One region of the Alteribacillus sp. HJP-4 genome, then DNA from elsewhere that is predicted to be linked to it. Evidence: a T-box and tRNA genes for the amino acid it is inferred to sense, from the RefSeq annotation. Region 1 holds a T-box; the other holds one or more tRNA genes.

Evidence for each region. A T-box is a leader RNA that pairs with one kind of tRNA and senses whether it is charged. The one in region 1 lies ahead of serS (serine--tRNA ligase), so its partner is inferred to be a tRNA-Ser.
Region 2: it encodes a tRNA-Ser, which carries the amino acid that the T-box ahead of serS (serine--tRNA ligase) is inferred to sense. The anticodon was not compared.

Annotation. Positions count from the first base shown of each region.
Region 1 covers NZ_JBHIKY010000022.1:37,109-41,991, forward strand. The annotation lists gene ACE4RR_RS16855 (D-alanyl-D-alanine carboxypeptidase family protein) at 1-901, shown strand, start outside; gene pdxS (pyridoxal 5'-phosphate synthase lyase subunit PdxS) at 1,058-1,942, shown strand; gene pdxT (pyridoxal 5'-phosphate synthase glutaminase subunit PdxT) at 1,984-2,589, shown strand; T-box leader at 2,593-2,809, shown strand; gene serS (serine--tRNA ligase) at 2,957-4,240, shown strand; gene ACE4RR_RS16875 (Lrp/AsnC family transcriptional regulator) at 4,569-4,883, shown strand, end outside.
Region 2 covers NZ_JBHIKY010000008.1:71,156-76,038, forward strand. The annotation lists gene ACE4RR_RS09435 (penicillin-binding transpeptidase domain-containing protein) at 1-921, opposite strand, end outside; gene ACE4RR_RS09440 (MFS transporter) at 1,031-2,254, opposite strand; gene ACE4RR_RS09445 (superoxide dismutase) at 2,369-2,980, opposite strand; tRNA gene ACE4RR_RS09450 (tRNA-Ser) at 3,230-3,322, opposite strand; tRNA gene ACE4RR_RS09455 (tRNA-Ile) at 3,377-3,453, opposite strand; tRNA gene ACE4RR_RS09460 (tRNA-His) at 3,505-3,580, opposite strand; tRNA gene ACE4RR_RS09465 (tRNA-Met) at 3,594-3,670, opposite strand; tRNA gene ACE4RR_RS09470 (tRNA-Asn) at 3,672-3,746, opposite strand; gene ACE4RR_RS09475 (DUF456 family protein) at 3,846-4,331, opposite strand; gene ACE4RR_RS09480 (Na/Pi cotransporter family protein) at 4,463-4,883, opposite strand, start outside.

The sequences.
Region 1 (4,883 bases):
AACAGAGACAGAATTTGTAGCTCTAATGAACGAAAAAGCAGAAGAGCTTGAGATGAAAGATTATGAATTTGTGAATTCCACCGGGCTGAATAACCAATCGTTAAATGGAAATCATCCGGAGGGAACAGGTGCAGATGAAGAGAACATGATGTCTGCAAGATCTACGGCAATTTTAAGCTATCATTTATTAAAGGATTTTCCTGAAATACTGGAGACCACAAGCGTAAGTGAAAAAGTATTTAAAGAAGATACAGAAGATTATATAGAAATGCAAAACTGGAACTGGATGCTTCCAGGTGGATCGAATGAATATGAAGGAGTAGACGGCTTAAAAACAGGTTTTACTGACATGGCCGGCAATGCTTTTACCGGCACGGCTGAACGCGATGATATGCGTTATATATCCGTTGTCATGAAAACAGACACACGCGAATCGAGATTTGAAGAAACAGCTAAGCTGCTCGATTACGGCTTTGACAGCCACGCGTCAGAAGAATTAGTGACAGAAGGCCAGGCCATTGACAACTACGATTCTTTTCCTGTAACAAAAGGAAAGGAAGACTCTGTTTCTGCTTCTGCAGGCGAGAGTTTATCATTACTGATTGGAGATGGAGAACAAGATTCTATCGAAACGAATGTGAAATTAAACGAAGAACTAGTGAATGAAGAGGGAGAACTTGAAGCACCTCTCAAAAAAGGAGACAAGATTGGGACCATCACTGTTTCCTCGGAGGATGAAGAATATCTGACAGAATCATTGGCTGAAGGTAACAAGGTGCCTCTCGTATTGAATGAAGATGTCGAAAAAGCTGACTGGTTCACTCTTTCTATGAGAGGAATAGGGGTATTTTTTGGAAATGTGTGGGATAATGCAGCAGGTTTTGTCAAAGGATTATTTTAAGCCCAAATTTTTGCTTGACAGGAGCTTACCATACTTTATTCACGACCAGCTAAGTGGTACAATATAACACAGAATAAAAATCTACTACGTCTGCGCAGACGTATAATGCAGCAGGCGATAAGAGATATTATGGATATTAGCAGGAGGAATGGACAGATGGCAGACAGAGGGACAGATCGAGTAAAACGCGGGATGGCTGAAATGCAAAAAGGCGGCGTCATCATGGACGTAGTCAATGGAGAGCAGGCAAAAATCGCAGAAGAAGCAGGAGCAGTTGCAGTGATGGCGCTGGAGCGTGTCCCTGCAGATATTCGTGCTGCCGGCGGGGTCGCGCGCATGGCGGATCCTTCTATCGTAGAAGAAGTGATGAATGCTGTATCTATACCGGTTATGGCAAAGGCAAGAATCGGGCATATTGTTGAAGCGCGGGTCTTAGAAGCGTTAGGAGCCGACTATATTGATGAGAGTGAAGTACTCACTCCGGCAGATGAAGTATATCATCTGGATAAAAGTCAATATACGGTACCGTTCGTATGCGGAGCCCGCGACCTTGGTGAAGCACTGCGACGTGTTGGTGAAGGCGCGTCCATGCTCCGTACAAAGGGCGAGCCCGGCACTGGAAACATCGTTGAAGCAGTGCGTCACATGAGAATGGTGCAGGCACAAATTAAAAAGGTTATCGGTATGTCCAAAGATGAGCTGATGACGGAAGCAAAAAATCTTGGAGCACCTTATGATCTGCTTCTTGATATTCAATCCAACGAAGGCCTGCCTGTAGTTAACTTTGCGGCAGGTGGAATTGCAACTCCTGCAGATGCAGCATTAATGATGCAGCTCGGTGCTGATGGTGTTTTTGTCGGCTCTGGAATATTTAAATCAAACGACCCTCAAAAATTTGCCCGTGCCATCGTAGAAGCTACGACTCACTATGAGGATTATGAGTTGATCGGGCGTTTGTCCAAAGGTCTCGGCACAGCGATGAAAGGACTGGAAATTTCCACTCTCGATCCTTCTGAAAGAATGCAGGATCGTGGCTGGTAAGCTTCCTTTCATAAGCAGCATAATGAAAAGGAGGCATTAACATGATGAAAATTGGCGTACTCGCATTACAGGGGGCGGTAAGAGAACATGTAAAAAGTCTCCAAGCTCCAGATTGTGAAGTAGTTATTGTAAAGCGCGTAGAACAGCTGAATGATTTGGACGGACTTGTCTTCCCTGGCGGGGAAAGTACCACCATGCGCCGTCTTGTAGATAAATATGGTTTTTTTGAAGCGCTGAAGGAATTTTCAGCTTCAGGTAAACCAATGTTCGGTACTTGTGCTGGTCTTATTTTAATGGCTGAGGATATAAGTGGCCAGGACCAGGGACACTTGCAGGTAATGGATATGGAAGTGGAAAGAAACGCATTCGGCCGCCAGCGGGAAAGCTTTGAAACAACCTTGCCTGTACTGGGAGTGGCTGAGGACATTGAAGCAGTTTTCATTAGGGCACCACTTATCAAAAATGTCGGAGAACGTGTAGAAATTCTGGCAGAGTATAACGGGGAAATTGTAGCTGCCCGGCAGGACAATCTGCTTGCCTGCTCGTTTCATCCAGAATTAACAACTGATATTCGCTTTCATCAATACTTTGTACAACTGGTAAGGGAATCGCTTGAATCTACTGAGCAGCCTCTTGCTGCAACTTAATAAATAAAATCATAGATGGACATTAGTAAGGCTGTTATCCGTATTACAGAGAACCGGTGGTTGGTGCGAACCGGCTTGCGGCCCAGTCTGAATCCGGTCCGGAGTGAGAAAGGGAAGCTTTTTTTAGCATAACTTTCTCCGCTTTATCCCCGTTAATGGATCCGAGGTGGCAGTAATTCTGCAAACTGGGTGGCAACGCGGGTTAACTCTCGTCCCTGAACATTTTGGGGATGAGGGTTTTTTTAATTCCTTTAAAAAAATTTTAATTTTAATAATGGATGAAAGTTAAGAACAGCTATGGTATTCGCTATTTGGTCCTGATTAAGTATTTCTTTATAAAAGTAAATGAAATGAAGGAGGAAAAACAATGCTCGATGTAAAAAAATTGCGCAGTAATTTCGACGAGGTTAAGAAAAAATTAAAAGATCGCGGGGAAAATATCAGCGAACTGGATACCTTTCAGGAAAAAGATACAAGGCGGCGTAAGCTGATTCAAGAAACAGAGGAACTAAAACAGCGCCGCAATAATGTATCACAGGAAGTAGCTCAGCTGAAGAGGGAGAAAAAGGAAGCGGATCATTTAATTCATGAGACGAAAAACGTGTCTCAAAAAATTAAAAGTCTTGACGAAGAGCTTCGCCAGGTAGATGCAGATTTACATCAGCTGTTGCTCAGCATTCCTAATATCCCGCATGAAAGCGTTCCATATGGCGCTGATGAAACGGATAATGAAGAGATAAGAAAGTGGGGTAAAATTCCTGAATTTTCCTTTGATGCAAAAGCTCACTGGGATCTCGCGTCTGATTTAAATATCATGGATTTTGAACGGGCATCAAAAGTGACAGGCAGTCGATTTGCTTTTTATAAAGGAGCGGGAGCCAGGCTTGAGCGCGCCCTGATTAATTTCATGATGGATCTTCACGAGGACGAACATGGATATGAAGGAATACTGCCCCCCTACATGGTAAATCGTGACAGCATGACAGGTACCGGACAGCTTCCAAAATTTGAAGAAGATGCATTTAAAATCCGCGAGGAGGAGTATTTTCTAATCCCGACTGCGGAAGTACCGGTAACCAACATGCACCGAGATGAAATATTAAAAGGGGAAGAGCTTCCACTGGCATACGCTGCTTACAGCGCCTGTTTTCGTTCTGAAGCGGGATCTGCCGGACGGGATACTCGCGGATTGATTCGACAGCATCAGTTTAATAAAGTAGAGCTCGTTCGTTTTGTGAAGCCGGAGAATTCCTACGAAGAACTTGAGCAATTAACGGCCCAGGCGGAAAAAGTCCTGCAGCTGCTGAAATTGCCATATCGCGTCCTAAATATGTGCAGTGGCGATCTCGGTTTTACAGCAGCCAAAAAATATGACATCGAGGTGTGGCTGCCAAGCTATGAGGATTATAAAGAAATTTCTTCCTGCAGTAATTTTGAAGACTTTCAGGCAAGGCGTGCCAATATTCGCTTTAAACGAGACCAGAAATCCAAAACAGAATTCGTGCACACGTTGAACGGCTCCGGCCTTGCGGTAGGAAGAACCGTCGCTGCTATTATGGAAAACTATCAGCAGGAGGATGGAAGCATTGCTGTTCCAGAAGTTCTACAGGAATATATGGGCAGAAAAAAAAGAATTACTTCAAAAAAATAATACAAATTTCAAAAACAGGGAATTTTCCAGATGGAAAGTCCTTGTTTTTTTGAAAAAAATGAAAAAAACATTGAATTGTAAACGCTTTCAGTATATCATTCAAAATGAACAGGTATTCATGTTGTTCTACCAAAGTGAGAAAAAATGTCATAAAAAATAGAAAAATATGAAAACGAATATTGCAATAATTAAATCTATTACTTATAATAATCTTAAATAACGTTAAAAATTTTACGAAATTTACAATGGATTTCGTTAAACATTAATACTTTCGTAACTATTAAAGGGATTCGGAAGAGACTAGAAAAATGGAAATGATGTGAGCTCAATGGATCATCTAGACAAAACCGATTTGTTGATTCTTGGTTACCTTCAGGAAAACGGTAAACGCTCCTATAGTGAAATTGCCAGGTACCTTGAAGTGAGCGAAGGCACTGTCCGGACCCGGATCAATAAAATGCTGAATAATGGTGTGTTTGAATTTATCATACATACGAATCCGAATAAGGTAGGTTTAGAAGTTCAGGCTATTATCGGATTTTCTACGAAGCTGGGAGAGCAGGAGGAAATAGCCAGGAGCCTGCAGAGATTTTCTGAGGTCCGCTTTGTCGGAGCTTTTTCCGGCAGGCATGACTTAATTATA
Region 2 (4,883 bases), on a different contig from region 1:
TTCTATATCCTGCTGCAGAGCCATGTCTATGGAGAGTACAATGTCATTGCCTCTGCTTCCGTTAGTTTCGTTTCCAGAGCTGTCTGAGGTCACTTCACCTTTTTGACCACGCAGTGCGGATTCGTATTGTTCCTCTAAGAAGCTGGTGCCTACTTCATCTGAACGATCATAGCCTTCCGCCAGATATTCATCCAGATTTTCTCTTGGAATGGAGTTTGTCCGGCCAAAAAAGCTTGGAAAAGCGTCCTCGTATAAGTATTGGCGCTGAGCATCCCGCAAGATGTCCACCCCGGGCAGGTTATCGAGACGTTCACTGATACGATGAGCTTCTTCACGCGTAATTCCTTTTTTTATTCTCTGGGGAGAGTGGTTATATCCGCTTATCATCTCTCGCCAGATGGCTACCGTCGTAAGCTCCTCATCTGAGATATCCTCAAGCATTTCTTCTGTAATACGTTCTAATTGAATATCGTATAGTTCAATTTCATGTTCCTCAGCACGCTCAAGATCCTCTTGATCAGTAAGTTCTTCTGCCTGCTCTTCTCTGGTTGTAAGCCAGTAATCCTGAAGATCTCTTTCTGTAATATCTTCAATTTCATCTTCCCCTATTTCAACATAATTGCTCAGCTCCTGAGCAATTTCAATCCGTTCCTCTTCGGAAACACCAGGTTCATTTGTATATGTAAGGGATAATACGAGAGCGTTGTCTACTACTAATTCTCCATTTCGGTCATACATTAAGCCACGTGGGGCATCAATACGCGGAGCTTCCGTACTGCTCTCTTCCAAATCCCTTTCAAAATCATCTCCCTGGACAATTTGTATAAATCCAAGCCTTAAGATTAAAGCAGAAAATAAAATAAATACAGCAAAAAACAAAAGGTTCAAGCGAATAGGAAGATAATTTTTCCCCTGCTTCATTTTACTCAATAAGTTCCTCTCCCTGCTCTTTATGTAAACACTTCAGCTTCTTTATTTTAGCATACCTGACTGTTCACATAAATCATAAAAGAGAGCATCATCTCACTTATCACTCTTTTTCAAAGCTGATGCGCCGGATAAAAAAACTAATAAATAAATGTCCTGCCCCACAGACGCTCATCATTACAGGAATTATTATTTTTTCTTCAAATATGCTCAGAGATAGTAAAAGAAGCACTATCGAAGTAATTCTACCGGCATTCAAAAACCATTCTCTGATAATAAGATACTCGATCCTCCGGGAAGCAGCTCTTCTCGCTTTTCCTAAAACATCAAAAGTCATGGAAATATACGGAACGAGCAAAAGTGGATAAGCGATAGAGATAATTACTCCATAAAGCATGAGCCATTTAAACTTTAATTCAAATACAATTAAAAATACTGCCAGGGTAAGAGCCACTCCTCCATATAAAATAGCTTTCTTACGATACGTTATTTTTAAAAATCGGCTTACTACATAATAACCAGCAAAGGAAACTGCTGAAGTGATAAAACCGTAAGTGCCGAGTGCAAGTTCGCTGTTTGTCGATAAATAAACCCACAGCACAATAATAAATACAAAGATACCCTCTCTTATTCCTTGAGAAAAATGAGCAAATAATATATTTCTCCAGTTTACGTTAAATTTTATTTCTGATAGAGAATAGGCCATATTTAATGGACCTCTGGCTGGTCGATGTTTCATTTTGAAGGTTAAAAATACAGCCAGCATAAATAAAGCAAATGAAACAAAAAAAATAAACTGATATCCAGTCGTTTCAGGAAACCATGTAATAAAAAGTCCGGCACTTAAAGGTCCAATCATCCCTGCAAAAGATGTGAGAAGGCCTGAAAATCCATTAAAAAAATCTCGAGTTTCCGGTTCAGTTATTTCAAAAGTTAACACATTATAACCTAGCCAGTAGAAGCCAAATCCAAGTCCAAGCAGTATTCCGAGTATAATGATATATGAATGGGCTGCACTTCCGAAGAGTAATACTGCAATATAAAAAAACGTAAGAACAAATACCCCAATGCGCAGCGCCACAATTCGATCTGCTTTCTTGGCAATATATCCCCCTGCTAAAAAGGCCAGCGGCTGGGAAATAACGGAAGCAAGCTGATAATAAGCGATAGTAGTAATCTCGCCAGATTGTTTCCAAAAATAAATGTTTACAAAAGTATTGGAGAGAGCCACTGCTATAGCGTATAAACCACCAATAACAAGCAGCAGGTTTAAATCCTTTGTAACCTCGACATCCCCTAACACCATTTTAAGTAGTTTTTCTGCCATTCGAATTCCACCGCCTTGTCTGTATTGTGCCGCAGACAAGGCAGTCTATTCATCTGAAAAATTCTTCTGAACATAAAAAAACCGCCGCAATATAAGCGGCAGTTTTTAAATTATTTATTTAGCTGCATCGTAGCGTTTTTCAACTTCATTCCAGTTAACAACATTCCAAAATGCATCAACATAATCTGGACGGCGGTTTTGGTATTTGAGATAATAAGCATGCTCCCAAACATCAAGACCAAGCAGAGGGGTCTTGCCTTCCATAATTGGAGAATCTTGATTCAGCGTATCTTGAATCTCGAGTTCGCCATTATTCAGAACCAGCCAGGACCAGCCGGAACCAAAACGACCCAATGCTGTATTTTTAAATTCATCTTTGAAGCTGTCGAAGCTTCCCCACTTGCTTGTAATCGCATCTCCAAGTGCTCCTCCAGGCTCTCCGCCGCCTTCAGGGCTGAGGAGCTTCCAGAACAAGGTATGGTTCGCATGTCCGCCGCCATTGTTTCGAACGGCTGTACGAATTTTATCAGGAATTGCGTTCAGGTCACTGATTAGTTCCTCTACATCTTTTCCTGCGAGGTCGTCATGACCTTCCAGGGCACCATTCAATTTCGTCACATAAGTGTTGTGGTGTTTTCCGTGATGAATTTTCATTGTTTCTTCGTCAATGTGTGGTTCAAGTGCATTTGGTGCGTAAGGGAGTTCAGGTAGTTGATGATTTGCCATAATAAATCTCCTCCTTAAAAGGTTAGGTATTGTTCTACTGTCTTGATGCATCCCTAAATGATAACGCAGCATTATTGTGATTTGTTTTCACAAGTCTGCCAATTTTTACGTTACCAAATTATTTAAATGTTTTCAATACATACGAAAACCGTTCCATAATGGAACGACATTAGTATATCTTCCCTAATTAAAATTTATAAAACATGAGATTTACAACTAAGTGAAAAAAAATGAAAGGAATTATATGAATGGCGGAGGAAGAGGGATTCGAACCCTCGCGAGCCGTAAAGCTCCTAACGGTTTTCGAGACCGTCCCCTTCAGCCGGGCTTGGGTATTCCTCCGTGAAAAAATGAAACAAAAAAAGAGTACAGAATGCACTCCTGGTGGAATTAAAATGGTGGACCCTGTAGGACTCGAACCTACGACCGAACGGTTATGAGCCGTTTGCTCTAACCAACTGAGCTAAGGGTCCATTTTATAATTAGTGCGCTTTGTCTCCATGGTTAAATATTATATTTAGGAATGGGGCGGCTGATGAGAATCGAACCCACGAATGCCGGAACCACAATCCGGTGCGTTAACCACTTCGCCACAACCGCCACATAAAGTAAATGGTAGCGGCGGAGGGAATCGAACCCCCGACCTCACGGGTATGAACCGTACGCTCTAGCCAGCTGAGCTACACCGCCATGGCTCCACAGGCAGGATTCGAACCTGCGACCGATCGGTTAACAGCCGATAGCTCTACCACTGAGCTACTGTGGAATATATGAATTCGTTAAATAATTTCGCAACGACATAAATGATATTATCACGTTATGTTAAGGCAGTCAATGAATGAAATTATTTTTCCTTAAAAATAATTTACAGGAGGATAAAAATGATATAAATTGCGTTGCCGATCATAATTCCACCTTTTAATATTACACTTACAACAAAGCCGGCAGCAGAACCGAACCCGACTTTCCCAAGTGTCTTCCAATCTGATTTTCCAGACAATAGCTGCCCTGCCACGGCTCCTATAACTGCTCCTGCGAGAATACCAACGACGGGAATAATAAAGGGGCCGATAATAATACCGATCAGACTACCCCAGATGGCACCTTTAGAGCCACCACTTTTTTGTATTCCGAAATAATTTGCGGCATAATCTATCACAAAAAGGAGGAGAGCAAGTACTGCCTGAAAAAACCAGAACCAGAAACTAAATGTGGAAAAGCCAACAGCAAAGCCGACAAGAAGAATAGCTGCTCCATAAAAAATCCCACCAGGAATAACTGGATAAACAACTCCGATAAGTGCAGCAGCGTAACTAATTACAGCTATAATTAATAATATCGTATCAAGCATAATATCTTCCCCCGGTTACTTGCAGCTTGACGCTATTATATATCTTACGTGAACATTTTTATAATTTCCATATCGTTTGAGAAATAAAAACTCTCTTCCCTTTATCCTAGTAAAGGAAAGAGAGGACATTTTTATTCTTCCTCGAGGACAGCTTCAGCAATATTCACTGAATGGTCACCGATTCTTTCAAGGTTGCTGATAATATCCACAAATACAATTCCGGCTGAACCTGAGCACTTTCCTTCATTTAATCTCAGAATGTGTTTCTTACGGAGCTTTCTTTCCATCTTGTCGATTTCCTCTTCCTGCTTTACAACTCCGCGTGCTTCTTCAAAGCTGTCGTTCTCAAGTGCTTTTATCGCATTATGAAGAGTGTTTACGGTTAAAGAAAACATTTCATCAAGATCATTATAAGCATCCTTCGAAAGCTTAACCTTATTGGTCAGCTGATAGTCTACAAGCTCCATCACATTTTCCATATGATCACCGACTCGTTCTATATCTCGAACCGTATCCATCAGCATCGAGTGCATTCTTGAATTTTCATCTGAC